Regions from separate parts of the Proteus vulgaris genome, predicted to be linked through region 2. Evidence: riboswitches for the same ligand, from Rfam matches in the RefSeq annotation. Region 2 holds a riboswitch; each other region holds the start of a gene.
The links. Region 2 has a riboswitch for thiamine pyrophosphate ahead of thiB (thiamine ABC transporter substrate binding subunit). Riboswitches for the same ligand answer to the same signal wherever they lie in the genome.
Positions count from the first base shown of each region.

Region 1: linked by a shared signal. The riboswitch ahead of thiD (bifunctional hydroxymethylpyrimidine kinase/phosphomethylpyrimidine kinase) and the one ahead of thiB (thiamine ABC transporter substrate binding subunit) in region 2 are both predicted to bind thiamine pyrophosphate.
Region 3: linked by a shared signal. The riboswitch ahead of thiC (phosphomethylpyrimidine synthase ThiC) and the one ahead of thiB (thiamine ABC transporter substrate binding subunit) in region 2 are both predicted to bind thiamine pyrophosphate.

Region 1 covers NZ_CP090064.1:2,580,668-2,586,840, reverse strand. Annotated here, with positions in the region: gene LW139_RS12510 (hypothetical protein) at 1-8, shown strand, start outside; gene pagP (lipid IV(A) palmitoyltransferase PagP) at 73-708, opposite strand; gene LW139_RS12500 (hypothetical protein) at 1,309-1,953, opposite strand; TPP riboswitch at 2,270-2,358, shown strand; gene thiD (bifunctional hydroxymethylpyrimidine kinase/phosphomethylpyrimidine kinase) at 2,410-3,207, shown strand; gene LW139_RS12490 (AAA family ATPase) at 3,365-5,203, shown strand; gene LW139_RS12485 (4Fe-4S single cluster domain-containing protein) at 5,203-5,832, shown strand; gene LW139_RS12480 (protein kinase domain-containing protein) at 5,850-6,173, shown strand, end outside.
Region 2 covers NZ_CP090064.1:3,549,370-3,555,542, forward strand. Annotated here, with positions in the region: gene lgt (prolipoprotein diacylglyceryl transferase) at 1-304, opposite strand, end outside; gene ptsP (phosphoenolpyruvate--protein phosphotransferase) at 384-2,630, opposite strand; gene rppH (RNA pyrophosphohydrolase) at 2,639-3,169, opposite strand; TPP riboswitch at 3,282-3,373, shown strand; gene thiB (thiamine ABC transporter substrate binding subunit) at 3,439-4,452, shown strand; gene thiP (thiamine/thiamine pyrophosphate ABC transporter permease ThiP) at 4,452-6,032, shown strand; gene thiQ (thiamine ABC transporter ATP-binding protein ThiQ) at 6,025-6,173, shown strand, end outside.
Region 3 covers NZ_CP090064.1:3,994,298-4,000,470, reverse strand. Annotated here, with positions in the region: gene LW139_RS18945 (thiazole synthase) at 1-101, opposite strand, end outside; gene thiS (sulfur carrier protein ThiS) at 103-303, opposite strand; gene LW139_RS18935 (HesA/MoeB/ThiF family protein) at 300-1,049, opposite strand; gene thiE (thiamine phosphate synthase) at 1,043-1,690, opposite strand; gene thiC (phosphomethylpyrimidine synthase ThiC) at 1,674-3,626, opposite strand; TPP riboswitch at 3,756-3,878, opposite strand; gene LW139_RS18920 (HAD family hydrolase) at 3,923-4,603, opposite strand; gene nudC (NAD(+) diphosphatase) at 4,750-5,535, shown strand; gene hemE (uroporphyrinogen decarboxylase) at 5,624-6,173, shown strand, end outside.

The DNA.
Region 1 (6,173 bases), 970 kb from region 2:
AGTATTAAAATAAAGATATACTCAGGATATTATCAAAATATTATTAAGTATATCTTTTGGTATTTTTATAGATCACTGCCAACGTAACCAAGCAAATAACACGTTACCGTTGTTATAAGTACCTGGTACATAGGTTGCTTGTAGTGAAAGATGCCCATAACCGACAGACACTAACGGCAAAGGAAGAGGCATCGGAATATAGTCATATTCATGGCGCGCAGTAATGCTCAGTGTAAATCCTGCCCCCATACGGAACCCGTCTTTATCGCCGGGATACCACATTTTCTCAAAACCATAGCCCATAATGGGCTGCACCCGGTTATTTGAATCCATAAATGCCATTGCATAAAGAGAGTGCCAATCGCCATCACTGTCATAACGATATTTCCCCATGCCAAAGCCCCAAGGCGTTTCGTTATAGCGATTAGTTTTTTCTCTATCGTAAGTAAAACGGTTATGCCAAGTCCATACTGGTAAATAGTAATTATATTGGTCGTTATCCCAAGTTTGATTGACATTACGCTTAAATTTCCCCCAATAACTCTCTTCGTTATTAGATTGAGATACATTATTGGTAGTTTGCTGTTTTTCTCTAGTAATAATCTGATGTGGAGGGGAATTATTTTCAGAAGCGAAAGCAGTTGTTGTTAACGTAAGCGAAAACAACGTGGTTGCTAAAACGCTAGGGTGAAAATAGGTTGAAAACATAATATAACTCCGAGTACGGCATTGCTATGATTCTGGTGATGACAAATAAACGTTACTAATAGTGTTATTTAATCGACAAGTATTTAAGATAAGAGGTATCTGAAACTTTACTTCTTAACTAAAATCTTAAGGGATATGAATCGGTTATAAAGAAAATAAACAAGTTTGTTGTATTTGTGAATGTGTTTATTTAAGACATTCAATATTGTTATCTTTTAATGGTAACGTATTGTTTTTAATTTAAAATTAATTTTTTATTAGATTGAAAATAAGGTGTTGATAAATAAGGGTAAAGAGATCTTATTTAAGATGAGTTATTTCCAATATAAAAAATTGACCAAATATCTATTTTTATGACTTAATTTAAATATTAGTAAAAATTTAATTTTAATAACATTAACTTATAAAAAAGGTATTTATTTTTGACAGGATGATAAAGTAATGAATAAAAAGAGTTAAATAAAAAAAAAGAAAAATTCTGTGTTGGTTTATAAATCGTTTAAGTTGTGTGGGTTTTATTTAGTGTGGTATCAGTTTTTTGGTGCAGATTATCCTAAAGCATAAACATTATTCACGCGTTATCAGGAGATAGATTACTTATTATTGAGATAATTTTTCTTGGCTAATGATAAGTAGCCGATGGGTATGCGTATCGCGATCTTTATCCCAGCAGAAAGCATCCCAGTTATTGTAAAAATCTTCAATACTGTTAATTAAGTGTAATGGTCTATCTTCCTCCGTTCCATCTGAGGCATAAATATAATGGCCTCTGCTAAAAGCCCATAAAATCATATCAATCCAAAAGCCTTTACCATCAGAAGTTTGCTCTTCATCAGTAACGACAATATTATGAATTTTTAAAAGATTACAGAAAAAAGTACGAGGTAATTCTCTTATAGCATCACGATGTTTAGGTATACGGGATCGCCAAACTTTTATTTGAGTACACGTTGTTTTTCCATAAACAATATCTTGTCGAAATCTAAGTTCAACAAGGTAGGCTGTTTCACTTTCTTTATCTGCGGTGATAAGTCTGTATTGATCTTTATGTAATGATTTAACTAAACGGTATCCAATTGGTGTGTCAAAACCTTCTAAATCAATATCTTTTACACCTTGGGTAATAAACTGAAGTGTATGTTCAATATTTTTAGCTGGTAGTTTCAACTTTTCATTAAAGTCTGCATCAGGAATAAGATAAGGCATTGATTGTCCATTATTCTGTTGCGATGGTTCATTTTTCATTTAGCCCCTCCGCATGGTGTAATTGTCCAGAAATGCATTATAAATACCTCATCTAGCAGATAATATATCCAACGTCGTTAAAACGAGTAAAATAAATTATTTTATTCTTCTTATTTAAGAATGACTAAAATATATTCTTTAAATTTATGTTTTCCACAATACAAGCCATCAGCTTAGTATTTATTATATACAACCTGAGCTGATTTATATTACTGAATAACAAGCCTCAAAAATAGAGAGTTAATAAATCGAGATTAGCTATCAAACTAGCATCTTTATCTTGAGCATGCGATACTCCTTATCGCCTGAATTTACAGGCTTTGGCTCGGGGCGCCTTATGGCTGAGATGAACCCGTATAACCTGATCTGGATAATGCCAGCGTAGGGAAGTCAAGGTAACTCTGCTGATTAACAGAGCCCGACTTTTCTGTAACTGGTAAAAGGAGGAGTTAATCAGTGAGATTCAATGCATTGTCTATCGCAGGCACCGATCCTAGTGGTGGTGCCGGTATTCAGGCTGATCTGAAAACATTTTCCGCACTGGGTGTCTATGGTACGACAGTAATGACAGCACTTGTTGCTCAAAATACCTGTGGTGTCCGTCGTGTCTATGATTTATCCCCCGATTTTGTTGCCGCTCAATTAGATGCTGTCTTATCTGATGTTCGAATTGATAGTGCCAAAATTGGTATGCTCTCTAATGCCACGATTATTGATGTGGTTTGTAACAAACTTCAGCAATATGCTATTCCTTTTGTTGTACTTGATACCGTAATGATTGCTAAAAGTGGTGATCCGCTATTGCAGCCTGATGCCGTTAATAAAATGGTTAATCAGCTTTTGCCTTTGGTTGATTTGATCACGCCTAATTTACCCGAAGCAGCAGCACTGCTAGGTTGTGAGGTTGCTAAAGATGAAATAACGATGAAACAACAAGGTTATGCATTACTAAAACAAGGATGCAAAGCGGTGTTGATGAAAGGGGGGCATTTAACTGAAGATGAAAGCCCTGATTGGTTATTTACTCAAGATGGCGAGTGGCGATTTACTTCAAAACGCGTTAATACAAAAAATACCCACGGTACAGGATGTACTCTTTCAGCCGCTTTAGCGGCTATTCGTCCTCAAGTCGCTAATTGGCAAATTTGTGTTGAACAAGCAAAAGCCTATTTACAGCAAGCGCTAGAACATGCCGACAGTTTAGAAGTTGGGCAAGGTTTTGGCCCTGTACACCATTTTCATCGCTGGTGGTAATTTTACTTACACTATTACTTATCTTAAATAGAGCCTTTATGGCTCTATTTCTATTTGATGATCATACTCTTTAGATAATTAACACTGTCCTCAATATAAACAGCCTGTATATTGAGGAACTAAGGTAAGATATATTTTATTTTCAATAAGGGATGATATGAATACAGCCTTTCAAAAACCACGTTGGTTACGTGATTTACTTCGCTTTATTCCATTGAAAAGTCAGTTTGTGTTATTTGGTAATGTACGTGACTTACAAGCCAGTGAAGTTGCGCCTAATATGATAACGCCACTGCCTTTTAACCAGACACTTTATAACAGTTTGTATGAAGTGGGTTACGTTCATATCATCACTTATACGCCGTTAGCTGGATTTCAATGGATAGCTAATCCTACCCAATCTTTGCAAGATGGCGCAATGTTAATGCAACAACTAGGATTAACCGTTACGGGCGATCGCGCATCGGGTAATATTGATAGCTTAAATAGCGTATTAGAAAAATGGCAAACAATAACAGGCCAGCCGATTGCGTTATGTATCGATTTTGCCTCTTGCTTACTTTCTCATCGTGATAATCTGATGCCTGCCGAACATAGCTTGTTTACACAAGCATTAGTCACTTCTCATCAAGCTAAAGCAAGACCTGCAGGTGAACATAATCAGCCTTTCTTTAATACGGTTTTTTGGATCGTAGAAAAAGAAACTGATTTACCAGATTGGTTTACCGTTAATAATCCTCGTATTCGAGCCATTCCTGTTGCAAAGCCTGATAACCAGATCCGTAGAGTTCTAGCACCCAATTTATTGGTATCACTGGCGGGATTTTCATTACTGGCTGAAAATGAAAAAGAGCCACTTTTGAATGATTTTATTGATGAAACAGAAGGGCTACTACTGCTAGATTTAGTGGCAATAGTGCAATTAGCGCGTATTGAAGAAGTGGAAATAACGCGAATTAGTGATGCGGTAAGGCGTTACAAAGTAGGTATTACTGAAGATCCTTGGCAGAAAATCGATAAACAAAAAATTCGCAATGCACCACAAATTATACAGCGTCGTGTTAAGGGGCAACAACATGCCGTCACGCACTTACTCGATATTATTAAACGTGCAATGACGGGAGTAGGTAACAATAAAGGCGGAAGACCACGGGGCGTACTGTTTTTAGCAGGGCCAACAGGTGTGGGTAAAACTGAGTTAGCAAAAACAGTCACTCAACTGCTTTTTGGTGATGAAAGTGCTTATATTCGCTTTGATATGTCTGAATTTAGTGCTGAACATGCAGATCAACGTTTAATTGGCGCACCTCCGGGTTATGTTGGTTATAACTCTGGTGGTGAATTAACTAATGCTATTCGTGAAAAGCCTTTTAGCGTTGTATTATTTGATGAGATAGAAAAAGCCCATCCTCATTTAATGGATAAATTCCTACAGATTATAGATGATGGCGTATTAACGTCAGGGCGTGGTGATCGCGTTTATTTTTCTGAAGCCTTAATTATATTTACCTCTAATCTTGGGATTTATCGCGTTGATAATAATGGCGAGAGAGTGGCAAATGTTCTACCTCATGAACCGTTTGAAAATGTCAGCCGTAAAGTAAAAAGTGAAATAGAACGTCATTTTAAATTGGTTTTAAATCGTCCTGAGTTATTAAACCGTATTGGTGAAAATATTATTGTTTTTGATTTTATTCGAGAAGATGTTGCAGAACAAATATTTGAACAAATGGTAGCAAATATCTTATCGAGCCTTGATAAGCAATCACTCATATTGTCGATATCAGAAACAGCTAAATCGACGTTAAAAACCTACTGTTTATCTGACCTATCAAATGGTGGTCGTGGTATTCGTAACCAATTAGAGGTTTATTTAATTAATCCTCTTTCAAGAGCTATTTTTGACAGTGATTTAGCAGTAGGAAAAGCCTATCAAATTGCGGATATTCAAATAGCTGAGATGACCAATATTATTTTAGTACCGCAGGCAGATTAATGCAGATCAGCTTATCTCGAATCCATTTCCCAGTCACAACATTGGGGCCAGGAAAACGAATTGGTATTTGGTTTCAAGGATGCTCTTTACGTTGTAAAGGCTGTTTATCACCAGATACATGGGAAAGAAAAGCCGAAAGCACCACAGTTGAGGCACTTATCCAACAAATTCAACCTTGGTTTGCATTTGCGAATGGTATTACGATTTCTGGTGGTGAACCTTTTGAACAACCAGAGGCGCTTTATGCGCTATTAATCGCATTGCGTCAGCAATTTTCGGGGGATATTTTTATTTATAGTGGTTATCACTGGAATGAGATAGAACCCCAACTCACTAAAATGTCAGGCTTAATTGATGCGTTAATGAGTGGTCGATATCAAGTAGAAAACACGCAAAGTTTGATGTTACGAGGTAGCGATAATCAGCAACTCCATTGTTTAACTGCACTGGGAAGTACACGTTTTAATGCTTTTGATAGAAGTGTGACCGAAGAAGATAAAGTGCTTGATCTCTCAATGGATAATCAAGGACGCATTTATCTTACAGGTATTCCTCAAAAGGGGGATATGGCTCGTTTGCGTGAATTATTAGCACAACAAGATGCACAATTAAAACAGATAAAAAGATAAGAGAGATGGAATAAAGGATGACCATGATACGTTTTTGTCCTCATTGCCGAACGGAGCGCCAGTTAACCGAAATTTTCTGTGCGGGACAGGTTAATAATAAGCCTTGTGGATGGGATCTAACAATTGAACCTATTCATGAGTCTGGGTGGCGTCCATCTCCTCCTATATCTTCATCCATTGATACACCTACGATTATTTCCGAGCTTAATCATGATCAGCCACGAAAATGCGTTAACGGGCATTTGATGGGGGAAGATGATTTTATCTGTTTTGAATGTGGTGCTGATCCTGCTGATGAGATTGAAAATAGCAGCATTACTGATAATGAAGCGTTTAGATTG
Region 2 (6,173 bases):
ACGACATACCGCCATCCCAAACTTTAAAGAGGTAAAGAGGATCATTTAAAAAGACTGGCAGATTATAGAATAAAACATAACCTAAGCGACCACCGATAAACACACCAACAAAACCGACATAAAGTAATGTTTCAACTTCATTTTTATTCCAACCACTATTCGGTTTTGCGGCTCGTCGATTTGCAAGCCATAAGGCAAAGACAAATCCAACTAAATACATCATACCGTACCAGTGTAATGACACAGGCCCGATAGAAAACATAACGGGATCAATCTCTGGAAATTTAAGGTAGCTTATACTCATTATTCCCTACTTCACTTAATTAATAATTTCTGTGTTTGCTCTTTATCACCAACACAGAAAAGGCTTATACAAAGGCATGTCAGATACCTCCGCGAATTAATCCACCTAATCCCTGCCTTTCCATAAATTCAGAAGACAATTTTTTGATTTCTGTTGCTGTTTCAGCTTGCAACACTTGTTGCATAAAAGGCTGTAACACCACAGGATCAAGATGGCGTAATAAGTATTTTACCCTAGGTAAACTACGTCCACTCATGCTTAACTGCCTAAAACCAAGCCCTATTAACAGCAATGCCCCGATAGGTGTTCCTGCCATTTCGCCACAAACACTGATTGGTAACTGGTAATATTGGCATTGTGTCGCAATCAAACTCAATGAACGCAATAATGCAGGATGCAAATTATCATAGAGTGATGCAACATGGGTATTATTACGGTCGACTGCAAGCAAGTATTGAGTTAAATCGTTTGTTCCAATAGAGATAAAATCAACCCGATTAGCTAATTGTGACAACATAAATACCAACGAGGGAACTTCAAGCATAATACCTAACGGTGGTAGAGCACATTCACATTTTAACTCTCGACTCACTTCATCACATGCACGTAATAGCAATGTTCTCGCTTCGTCAATTTCATCAATACTTGTCACCATCGGCAACAATATTTTCAAATTTTTAAATTCGAGGTTTGCTTTTAGCATAGCACGAAGCTGAATAAGGAAAATTTCAGGTTGATCGAGTAATATTCTTATTCCTCGCCAACCCAAGCAAGGATTTTCCTCATTAATGGGCATATAAGGAAGTTGTTTATCTGCACCCACATCTAATGCACGTAACACAACGGGTTTATCAGGGAAAAAAGAGAGTATTTCACGATAGCGATTTTTTTGTTCATCTTCTGATGGAAAACCGCTTTGTAGCATAAAAGGAATCTCTGTCCGATATAAACCAACACCGTCTATTCCCACGCTAATACGTTGCTCGTATTTAATATTTAATCCCGCATTCAATTGAACACTAACCGATTCACCATTTTTGAGAACAGCTTGCTGTTCTAATTGATCTTCTGCAATCTGGCTTAATACACTTTCTTCATCAATAATCTGTTTATATTCTTGAGTAATAAAAGGCTCTGGTTCAATAAAAATCTCACCACGATAACCATCAAGAATAAGCATACGATTATGTAAAAGTTCAGGTTGAATATCCGCGCCCATAATCGCGGGAATTCCCATTGCTCTAACAAGGATCGCTGAATGAGAGTGTGTTGCACCATCTCGCACAATCACACCCGCAAGTTGTTGTTCAGGTAATTCTGCCAATAAACTTGCGCTTAATTCATCTGCCACCAAAATAAAGCGCTCAGGCCAAATATTGGTTGAACTGACTTCATCATCTAAATGAAATAATAAACGCCGTCCTAATGCTTTTAGATCAGAGGCTCTTTCTCTCATGTAGCCATCTTTCAGGCTAGAAAATTGTGACGAAACTTTCTCAACAACCACTTTTACAGCCCATTCTGCGACATATCCCTGAGTAATAATCGCTGTCATTTTGTGTTTAAGTTGGGGATCATTAAGTAGATGCGAGTAGAGATCAAAAATGGCGGCACTCTCTTTTTGTGCATTCGCCATAAAACGTTTACTAAAACGGCGACATTCTGCCGTGGCATCTTCTAAAGCCACTGTGAGTCGATTTAATTCCGCCTTAATATCAAGCGCGCTAGCTTTAAATACATTTTCAAGAACTGGCTGGGAAATTTCTTGCCAACCATAAGCCATTACCACTCCGGTCGAAACTGATAATGCTTTAATGCGACTTTGACGATATTGCCCAAATAGCCCTTTAGTTTGTACTTGCGATAATGTTGCGCCTAATTGTGTTGCTAACGTCACCATAAAAGACTCTTCGCTCTCGTTAAATAAGCGACGCTCTTTTTGTTGAACAACTAAAACACCAAGGAGTTGACGACGATAAACAATAGGTACACCAAGGAAAGCACGCAGATCGTCTTCTTTTACTTGAGGAAGGTATTTAAAACTAGGATGCTCGCGAATATCTGCGAGATTGATAAGCTCAGAAAGGCGTCCAACTTCACCAACAACGCCTTCATCAAACGAGAGGCTAACGGCACGTCCTCTGGGTTTTTTAAGTCCTTTTGTGGCCATTAGATAAAAACAACTACGTTGCTTATCAGCAAGATAAATAGAACACACATCCGTGTGCATTGCCTGACACGTTTCCTTGACTAAGAGTTCAAGTGCTTCTGGAAGCCCTGCTGCCATAGCCACTTTTTCTACAATTTCTCGCAAACGTGTCAGCATAGTGTTATCTAATACCTTTTACGCCGATATCCATACGATGGACGAGGTAAAGACATTTGTTCTTGCAATGGCATGACTACTGGTGCGAACTCTTTCATTACACGACGATAAACATCGCGTTTAAAAGAGACGACTTGTCGAACGGGATACCAATAACTCACCCAACGCCAGCCATCAAATTCTGGCGTTTTGCTTTGTTGAACGTTAATGTCCTTATCATTACTTGTTAACTGCAAAAGGAACCAACGCTGTTTTTGTCCAATACAAACAGGTTTTGTGTCCCAACGCACCAAACGCTTAGGCAACTTGTAACGTAACCAGTTACGTGTGGAGGCAAGAATTTTAACATCCTTGCGACTTAACCCAACTTCTTCGAACAACTCTCGGTACATTGCCTGCTCTGGCGATTCTCCAGGGTTAATTCCTCCTTGAGGAAACTGCCATGAATGTTGCCCATAGCGACGAGCCCAAAGCACTTGCCCTTGCCGATTACAAATTACAATCCCTACATTCGGGCGGTAGCCATCATCATCGATCACTAGACTACCTCAATAACCAAATTTGAAAGATAACTCATTGTTTCATACTACTCACAGACGGTAAACCTCTATCAACAGACTTTGCACAACGCGTGGATTTATCTACAATGGGAAAGTCTCAACGGGGTGCCTTTTTAGGCTGAGAAAAACCCGTGGAACCTGATCCAGCTAATACTGGCGTAGGGATTTGAGTCAGGATGATGCAATATTTTATAATTTGCAGTCCTCACTCCTCAGATCCTTCCTGACTTTTTACTGAGGAACTAAATGTGTTAACTAAATCGCTTCGCTTTACTTTCCTACTGGGTGCACTGAGTGTAATAAGCACGTTCTCAGCGCAAGCTAATACTCAAAAACCGACACTCACTGTATATACTTATGATTCTTTTACCGCAGATTGGGGCCCAGGACCTGCCATTAAAAAAGCATTTGAACAACAGTGTGATTGTGAATTAAAGCTTGTTGCCCTTTCTGATGGTGTTTCTTTGCTAAATCGCTTACGTATGGAAGGTGGCAAGAGTAAAGCTGACATTATTTTAGGTTTGGATAACAATCTGATACATGCGGCCAAAGAAACTGGGCTTTTTGCACCAAGTAATATCGATACATCAAAACTCGCCTTACCTGAAAAATGGACTGACGACACCTTTGTACCTTATGACTACGGTTACTTTGCGTTTATTTATGATAAAAACCGTATTGCTAACCCACCCAAAAGCATGGATGAGTTACTAAATAGCCAAGAAAAGTGGAAAATACTGTATCAAGATCCTCGTACCAGTACACCAGGCTTAGGCTTAATGCTATGGATGCAATCACTTTATCCTGAAAACACCGCCTCTCAATGGAAGAAATTATCTGAGAAAACCCTTACCGTTACAAAAGGTTGGAGTGAGTCTTATGGCTTATTCTTAAAAGGTGAAGGTGATTTTGTGCTAAGTTATACTTCATCTCCGGGTTATCATATTTTAGCGGATAAAAAAGATAACTATGCAGCGGCTATTTTCTCTGACGGACACTATTTACAAGTCGAGGTTGCAGCTAAACTCAAATCGAGTAAACAACCTGAATTAGCTCAGCAATTTATGCAATTTATGCTCACTCCGGCTTTCCAAGAAACAATTCCTACCACCAATTGGATGTATCCCGTAATAGATATGCCATTACCAGATGTCTATTCGGTGATGCCTAAACCAGAAAAATCATTGCAATTTGATGCAGATGTTGTCGCTAAAGAGCGCCAAACATGGACGCGTAATTGGCAATCTGCGGTTAGTCGCTAATGAGAAGATGGCTTATCCCGGGGCTATGTGCCTCGGGTTTACTGCTTATTGTGGCTTTATTGTCATTTGGTGCATTATGGTTTAATGCGCCAAGTGGCGAATTATCCTCTATTTTTGCTGATGACTATTTATGGCATGTCGTGCGCTTTACTTTCTGGCAAGCCTTTTTATCTGCCTTATTTTCAATATTACCTGCCATTTGGCTCGCTAAAGCACTTTATCGACGCCAATTTAAAGGTAGAACACTTTTCTTACGTTTATGTGCCATGAGCCTTGTTCTACCCGTTTTAGTGGCACTTTTTGGTATTTTAACGGTTTATGGAAGAGTCGGTTGGATTGCTCAAATTTGTGAATGGCTGGGGATTAATTACCAATTTACCCCTTATGGCTTACAAGGCATTTTATTGGCACACGTCTTCTTCAATATGCCATTAGCAACCCGAATGCTGTTACAAGCTCTCGAAAGTATCTCGCCAGAACAACGCCAGTTAGCCTCACAATTAGGCATGAATGGTTGGCAGCGTTTTCGCTTTCTGGAATTTCCCTATTTATGGCGACAAATACTTCCCACTGCGTCACTGATTTTTATGCTCTGTTTTGCAAGCTTTGCTACTGTACTGGCGTTAGGTGGAGGCCCTGCGGCAACAACCGTTGAGCTAGCAATTTATCAAGCATTAAGTTATGACTACGATTTACATCGTGCTGCACTTTTAGCACTGATCCAGCTCTTTTGCTGTTTAGGCTTAGTGCTTATCAGCCAAAAACTCAAAGGTACACTCTTTGTCGGAGATAGCCAAAAACAGCATTGGCGTGATCCCAATGATCCTCTCTTTAGCAAAATAACCGATACTCTGATTATTATGCTCGCGATCCTTTTTTTAGTCCCCCCTATTTTAGCGGTGATAACAGATGGTCTTAACAGCGAATTAATACGAGTGATACAACAACCCATACTTTGGCGGGCTTTTACAACGTCTCTCATTATTGCGATTGGCGCAGGTATTGTTTGTGTTGTATTAACAATGATGTTGCTATGGAGTAGCCGAGAACTTCGCCTACGTCACTTTAAAAAAGCGGGGCAAGCTATGGAAATGAGTGGGTTGATTATTCTGGCAATGCCGGGCATTGTATTGGCAACAGGTTTTTTCTTGTTATTAAACAATACAATCGGACTCCCTGAATCACCATATACATTAGTGATTTTAACCAACGCATTAATTGCCATTCCTTATGCTTTAAAAGTGCTCGAAAATCCAATGAATGATATTGCTTCACGTTATGGACTTTTATGTCAATCGCTTAATATTCAGGGTATCAATCGACTTCGTTGGATCGAGTTACGAGCATTAAGAAAACCGATTTCACAAGCACTTGCTTTTGCTTGTGTTATTTCTATTGGTGACTTTGGTATTGTTGCTCTATTTGGTAATGAAACATTTAGAACACTTCCTTTCTATCTTTATCAGCAAATTGGGGCTTATCACACGCAAGATGGTGCTGTCACAGCCATGATCTTATTACTACTTTGCTTCTCTCTTTTTAGCCTAATAGAACGATTGGCAGGAAAATCTCATGATTAAATTAGAGCACCTTGCTTATACCTATGAACACCAACACCTTATGTTTGACTTAGCTGTAAACACCGGTGAACGTATCGCCGTATTAGGCCCAAGTGGCGCGGGGAAAAGTACCTTACTCAGCTTAATTGCTGGATTTTTACC
Region 3 (6,173 bases), 440 kb from region 2:
CCCGAAGCCTTAATGGCTTCTGTCATTAACGTTGGTGTTGCAAATTTCCCTGTGCCTGTAAAAAGTCTCGATGTGAATGTTGTATCAGCAATTTTTAACATATCAGCCCCCTGCAATTGCTTGGAAGAGAAGAATGGTATCGCCATCATTAATAAAATGTGTTTCCCAGTTGTCACGGGGAACAATGGTTTCATTGATGGCAAGTGCCACACCAATTGGTGGTTGCTCTAGCTGAATAAGGAGCTGACTAATAGTGACAGGCATATCCAGAGAATATTGTTCGTCATTTACGGTAATGTTCATGCTAACCCTCGACAAACAGGACATGTTGTTGATGGTGTTAAACGTAAAGTACTCCAATTTTGTTTTCTACCATCGAAAAGGCGTAGCTTTCCACTTAGAGAACTAGGTAAATCAGAGAGTAGCTTAATGGCTTCAAGTGCTTGAAGTGTACCAATAACACCTACGACAGGGCCTAGAATTCCGGCTGTTTTACAATTTCGCTGTGGTTCTGTTTCATCGGGATAGAGGCAGTGATAGCAACCATGCGTAAAAGGAGGTTCAAACACCATAAGCTGGCCACTAAACCCTACGGCACTACCACTAATAAGTGGAATTTGTTGTGCAACACAAGCACGATTAATCGCTTGGCGTGTGAGCATGTTATCAGTGCAATCTAAAACTAAATCGACCTCTTTAACTAATTTAAGTAATGAATCATCATCAATACGTTGTTTATAAGAAGTGACTTTTATATCTGGATTTAAAGCAAGCAAAGCTTGCTTTGCAATATCCGATTTTGCTTCAGGAATATCTTGAGTGCGATAAAGAATTTGGCGCTGTAGATTAGAAACGTGCAACTTATCATCATCAACTAAAATAAGCTCACCAATACCTGCCCCAGCAAGATAAAGTGATGCGGGAGAGCCTAATCCACCAAGTCCAACAATCAGTACTCTTGCTTGTTGAAGTTTGTTTTGACCCTCTAGGCCAATATCTTCTAACATCACTTGTCGGCTATAACGCATAAAATCATTATCATTTAGCATGACGATTTTCCTTCAACTAATTCTAATAATTTACGCGTTACTTTTTGCCAATCAGATGCTTTTGTTATTGCACTGACTAAAGCAACACTCCCGACGCCTGTTGCAATCACATCAGATACTCTCTCTAGCGAGATCCCACCAATAGCAACAGTGGGAAAATCAGGTGTCTGTTCTACTTGATGTTTGAGTGCCTTCAAACCTTGTGGTTTAGATGGCATATCTTTCGTTGTAGTTGGAAATATATGCCCTAATGCGATGTAAGATGGGCGTAACGCCTTTGCTCTTTGTAATTCTGTTTCGTCGTGAGTGGAAACACCCAGTCGTAATCCTGCTTGTTTAATTGCATCAAGATCAGCAATATCGAGATCTTCTTGACCAAGATGAACACCATAAGCCTGATGTTTAATGGCGAGTTGCCAATAATCATTGATAAACAGTCTTGCGTGGTACTGTTTTCCTAGCCTTATTGCTTCGATGATCTCTTGTTCAATATCTTCTGGTTGTTTATCTTTTATACGTAATTGAAGTGTGGTAACGCCTATTTTCAATAGGCGTTCTATCCATTCAATAGAATCAACAACAGGGTAAAGTCCAAGTTTTTTTTCTGTTGATGCAAAAGGTGTATTAGAGGATCTGTTCATTTTCAGTCACCTCAACACGAGTGATTTCGGCACTGTGGTATAGCTCATTCCCATGCTCTTTAAAGGCTTGAGACATTTGTTCCATACCTGCCGCATAATCACGTACTTCTTGTGTTATCTTCATTGAACAGAATTTAGGACCACACATTGAGCAAAAGTGAGCCACTTTACCTGATGCTTGAGGAAGGGTTTCATCGTGATATTGGCGTGCGGTTTCAGGATCAAGTGCTAAATTGAATTGATCTTCCCATCTAAACTCAAAGCGGGCTTTCGACATAGCATTATCACGGATTTGAGCGCCGGGATGTCCTTTGGCTAAATCGGCAGCATGAGCCGCAATTTTATAAGTAATAAGCCCTTGTTTTACATCTTCTTTGTTTGGTAAACCTAGATGTTCTTTAGGAGTAACATAACAGAGCATTGCACAACCAAACCAACCAATCATTGCTGCACCAATACCTGATGTGAAGTGATCGTAACCCGGTGCAATGTCCGTAGTGAGAGGACCTAATGTATAAAATGGTGCTTCATGACAATGCTCTAATTCTTCTGTCATATTGCGGCGGATCATCTGCATTGGAACGTGGCCTGGGCCTTCTATCATGACTTGAACGTCATATTCCCATGCAATTTTTGTCAGTTCACCTAGAGTATGTAATTCAGAGAATTGTGCTTCATCATTAGCATCTTGAATTGAACCCGGTCTTAGCCCATCGCCCAGTGAAAGGGAAACATCATAAGCGGTACAAATTTCACAGATTTCACGGAAATGCTCGTAGAGGAAATTCTCTTTATGATGTGATAAACACCATTTCGCCATTATCGAACCGCCACGAGACACAATACCCGTTAGGCGTTTTGCCGTCATTGGCACATAACGCAACAATACGCCTGCATGAATAGTGAAGTAATCAACACCTTGCTCTGCTTGTTCAAGCAAGGTATCTCGGAACATTTCCCAAGTGAGATCTTCAGCAATACCGTTAACTTTCTCGAGTGCTTGATAGATTGGAACTGTACCGATAGGAACAGGGCTATTGCGAATGATCCACTCACGCGTTTCATGAATGTAACGGCCTGTTGAGAGATCCATTACGGTATCTGCTCCCCAACGTGTAGACCAAATCAGTTTTTCAACTTCTTCCTCAATGGAGGAGGTTACAGAGGAGTTTCCGATATTGGCATTCACTTTCACTAAGAAATTTCGCCCAATAATCATTGGCTCTGATTCAGGGTGATTGATATTGGCAGGAATGATAGCTCGACCAGCAGCAACTTCTTGGCGTACAAACTCAGGGGTAATATTGTCAGGGAGATGCGCACCAAAGCTGAATCCTGCATGTTGTTGACGTAATACTTCGCTTCGAATACGTTCACGCCCCATATTTTCACGAATAGCAATAAACTCCATTTCAGGTGTGATAATACCTTTTCGAGCATAATGCAATTGCGTCACGCTTTTACCCTGTAGGGCTTTTTTAGGATTAGGCTTTAACGGGAAGCGTAGATGTTCTAATCCTGCATCAGAAAGACGTTGTTGTGTAAAATCAGAGCTTAAGAGTGAAAGCGCTTCAGTATCATTGCGCTCATCAATCCATGATTGGCGAATTTTTTTTAAGCCAAGATTAACGTCGAGTTGAGAAGCCGGATCGCCATAAGGGCCAGAAGTGTCATATACCGGAACAGGTTCATTATCTTCAAAAACAGGGGAATCTTTTGATCCTCCTACTAGCGTTTTATCAAGTTGGATCTCACGCATAGGGACTTGAATATCAGCACGTGATCCTTCGAGGTAAATGCGGTTTGAATTTGGGAAACTGACACCTTGAATGGTGCTGATAAATTCTTGAGCTGCATCACGCTGCTCTTTTCGTGGGCGCAGTTTGTTGTTTGTTGGTGAAATATCTTTAACGGATATAGTTTGATTTTGGGACATAGCATTTCCTAATAAATATCATGCAGGCTGTAGCCTGTCGGGTGAATATTGAGAAAAATGCTTGTCTGGAGGTCGCAGGGAGTATCGACAGATAGGCGTATAAAAAATATACGGATGAAGCTATCAAAAGGTCGAATCACTCTTGTTCCCTTCGCGGGTATTAACCCGATCAGGTTCCGCGGATCCCGAATTAACGGTCTCAGCCTGTGTTTATAATAGCCTTATAAACACTAGGCACTCCGACAAGAAGAAGTCCAGTATATGAAAGATTTTGAAAACTACAAGTCCAGCATGGGTTATTTATTTAAATTCCAATGTTGCTGTTCCCACGCTTTTTCATCCGAAACTTGAGTTAATTTTTTATCTGCATTAACTGCGATAACACGATCCGCTTGGTAACATAATGGAAGGTCATTAGATGAATCAGTATAGAAACAAACATAAAAACTATTAATGTTATTGGCTTCTTTCCATTGATTTAAACGCTCAACCTTTCCTTCTCGAAAGGTAGGAATACCTTCAATAAATCCAGTGTAATGATTGTCCTTAATTTGCATATCAATACCCATTGAAACATCCACATTGAGTTGTTTTGCAATAGCGTGAACGAGAAAGGACATTGTTGCTGAAATAATCATAACGGGAATATTTTGCTGCCGATATTGTGTAATTATTGATATTCCTTGTGGGTAAAGCAGAGGCTGAATTTTTGTTTCAGTAAAGTCATTAATCCAATGATTTATTTTATCTATATTATGATGCTTAAAATATGCTAGATGTTGAAAAAGATATTGGTTTATATCCAGCTTTTCGGCGTAATAGTCTGCAATCATTTGTTCGTCTAGTTTTAGGAAATGAGGATCAGTGACTATTTTTTTATCCCATAAATAACGTGTCCATAAACGACTAGAATCACCCGCTAAAAGCGTTTCATCTAAATCAAAAATCGCAATTTTATTTTGGGTTTTATCAGTCATATTAGCATTCCTTTATTATAAATAAAATTTATGAAACCCCTTTTGAATGTTAATAAATTATAGAGAATAATCATAATACATTGAGAGGGTCTTACTAAAGAGAGTATCCTTAATTCTATATCATTATTTTGGATAGAATTATCATTATGCATTTATATACGTTAACGGGATCAGAGAAAGGCTGGTGGACAGTCAGCCTCGGTGGGCGAGTGTGGTTACCGAAAGGTGAACTCCCTTTTGGTTTTGCAAAGGATTGGGAGCTAGTTGGTCAACACGCCAAAATTGTTGGTGAATGGCAGGGTGAAACTGTTTGGCTTATTCATGGAAAAATGGATAACGATATGTGTTCGCCAAGGCTTATCGCCTCGCAAGATGAGAATTTATTTAAACTAGTGGGTCGTGGTGTTCAGTTAGCAGAGTTTTATCGTTCTCATCGTTTTTGTGGCTATTGTGGTTCTAAAATGCGCCATAGTGAGAGTGAATGGGCTTGTTTATGCGATAACTGTCATGAACGTTATTACCCACAGATTGCCCCTTGTATTATTGTGGGTATTCGTCATGAAGATAAAATTTTACTCGCACATCATGTTAGGCATAAGCATTCCCCTCTTTATACTGTGCTCGCTGGTTTTGTTGAGGTTGGTGAAACCTTAGAAGAGGCCGTCGCTCGCGAAGTATTTGAAGAAAGTAATATTCGTATTCGTAATATTCGCTACGTATCCTCTCAACCTTGGCCGTTCCCTCATTCTTTAATGATGGGGTTTTTGGCTGATTACGATGGAGGAGAGTTGCGCCATGATCCTTCTGAATTAACCAGTGCGGCTTGGTATCGTTACGATCAACTACCACAGATCCCACCTCCAGATACTATTGCGCGACGCTTAATAGAAGATACGATAGCGAATATTAGACAAGATAAAGAAAAGAACTAAATAAAGGCGTTGTCTGCCAACAGTTATTTTTCCAGCATGTTACAATACATACTATTTTGCGGCCCTATTACTGTTAATGGAGTTAGTCATGAGTGAGTTGAAAAACGACCGCTATTTACGTGCGTTGCTGCGCCAACCTGTTGATGTCACCCCAGTTTGGATGATGCGTCAGGCAGGCAGATATCTTCCTGAGTATAAGGAAACACGGGCACAGGCGGGGGATTTCATCTCATTGTGCAAAAATACAGAATTGGCATGTGAAGTGACATTACAGCCTTTAAGACGCTTTCCTTTAGATGCCGCTATTTTATTTTCTGATATTTTAACTATCCCTGATGCAATGGGGCTAGGCCTTTACTTTGAAACTGGTGAAGGACCTCGTTTTAAGTCCCCAATAAATAGCCTTGCCGATATTCAAAAACTGCCAATTCCTGATCCTGAAGACGAACTTGGCTATGTAATGAATGCAGTACGTGCAATTCGTCATGCATTGCAAGGCAGTGTGCCATTAATCGGTTTTTCGGGAAGCCCTTGGACACTGGCAACCTACATGGTGGAAGGTGGAAGTAGTAAGGCCTTCACAAAAATAAAAAAAATGATGTACGCAGAGCCACAAGCACTACATCTATTACTGGATA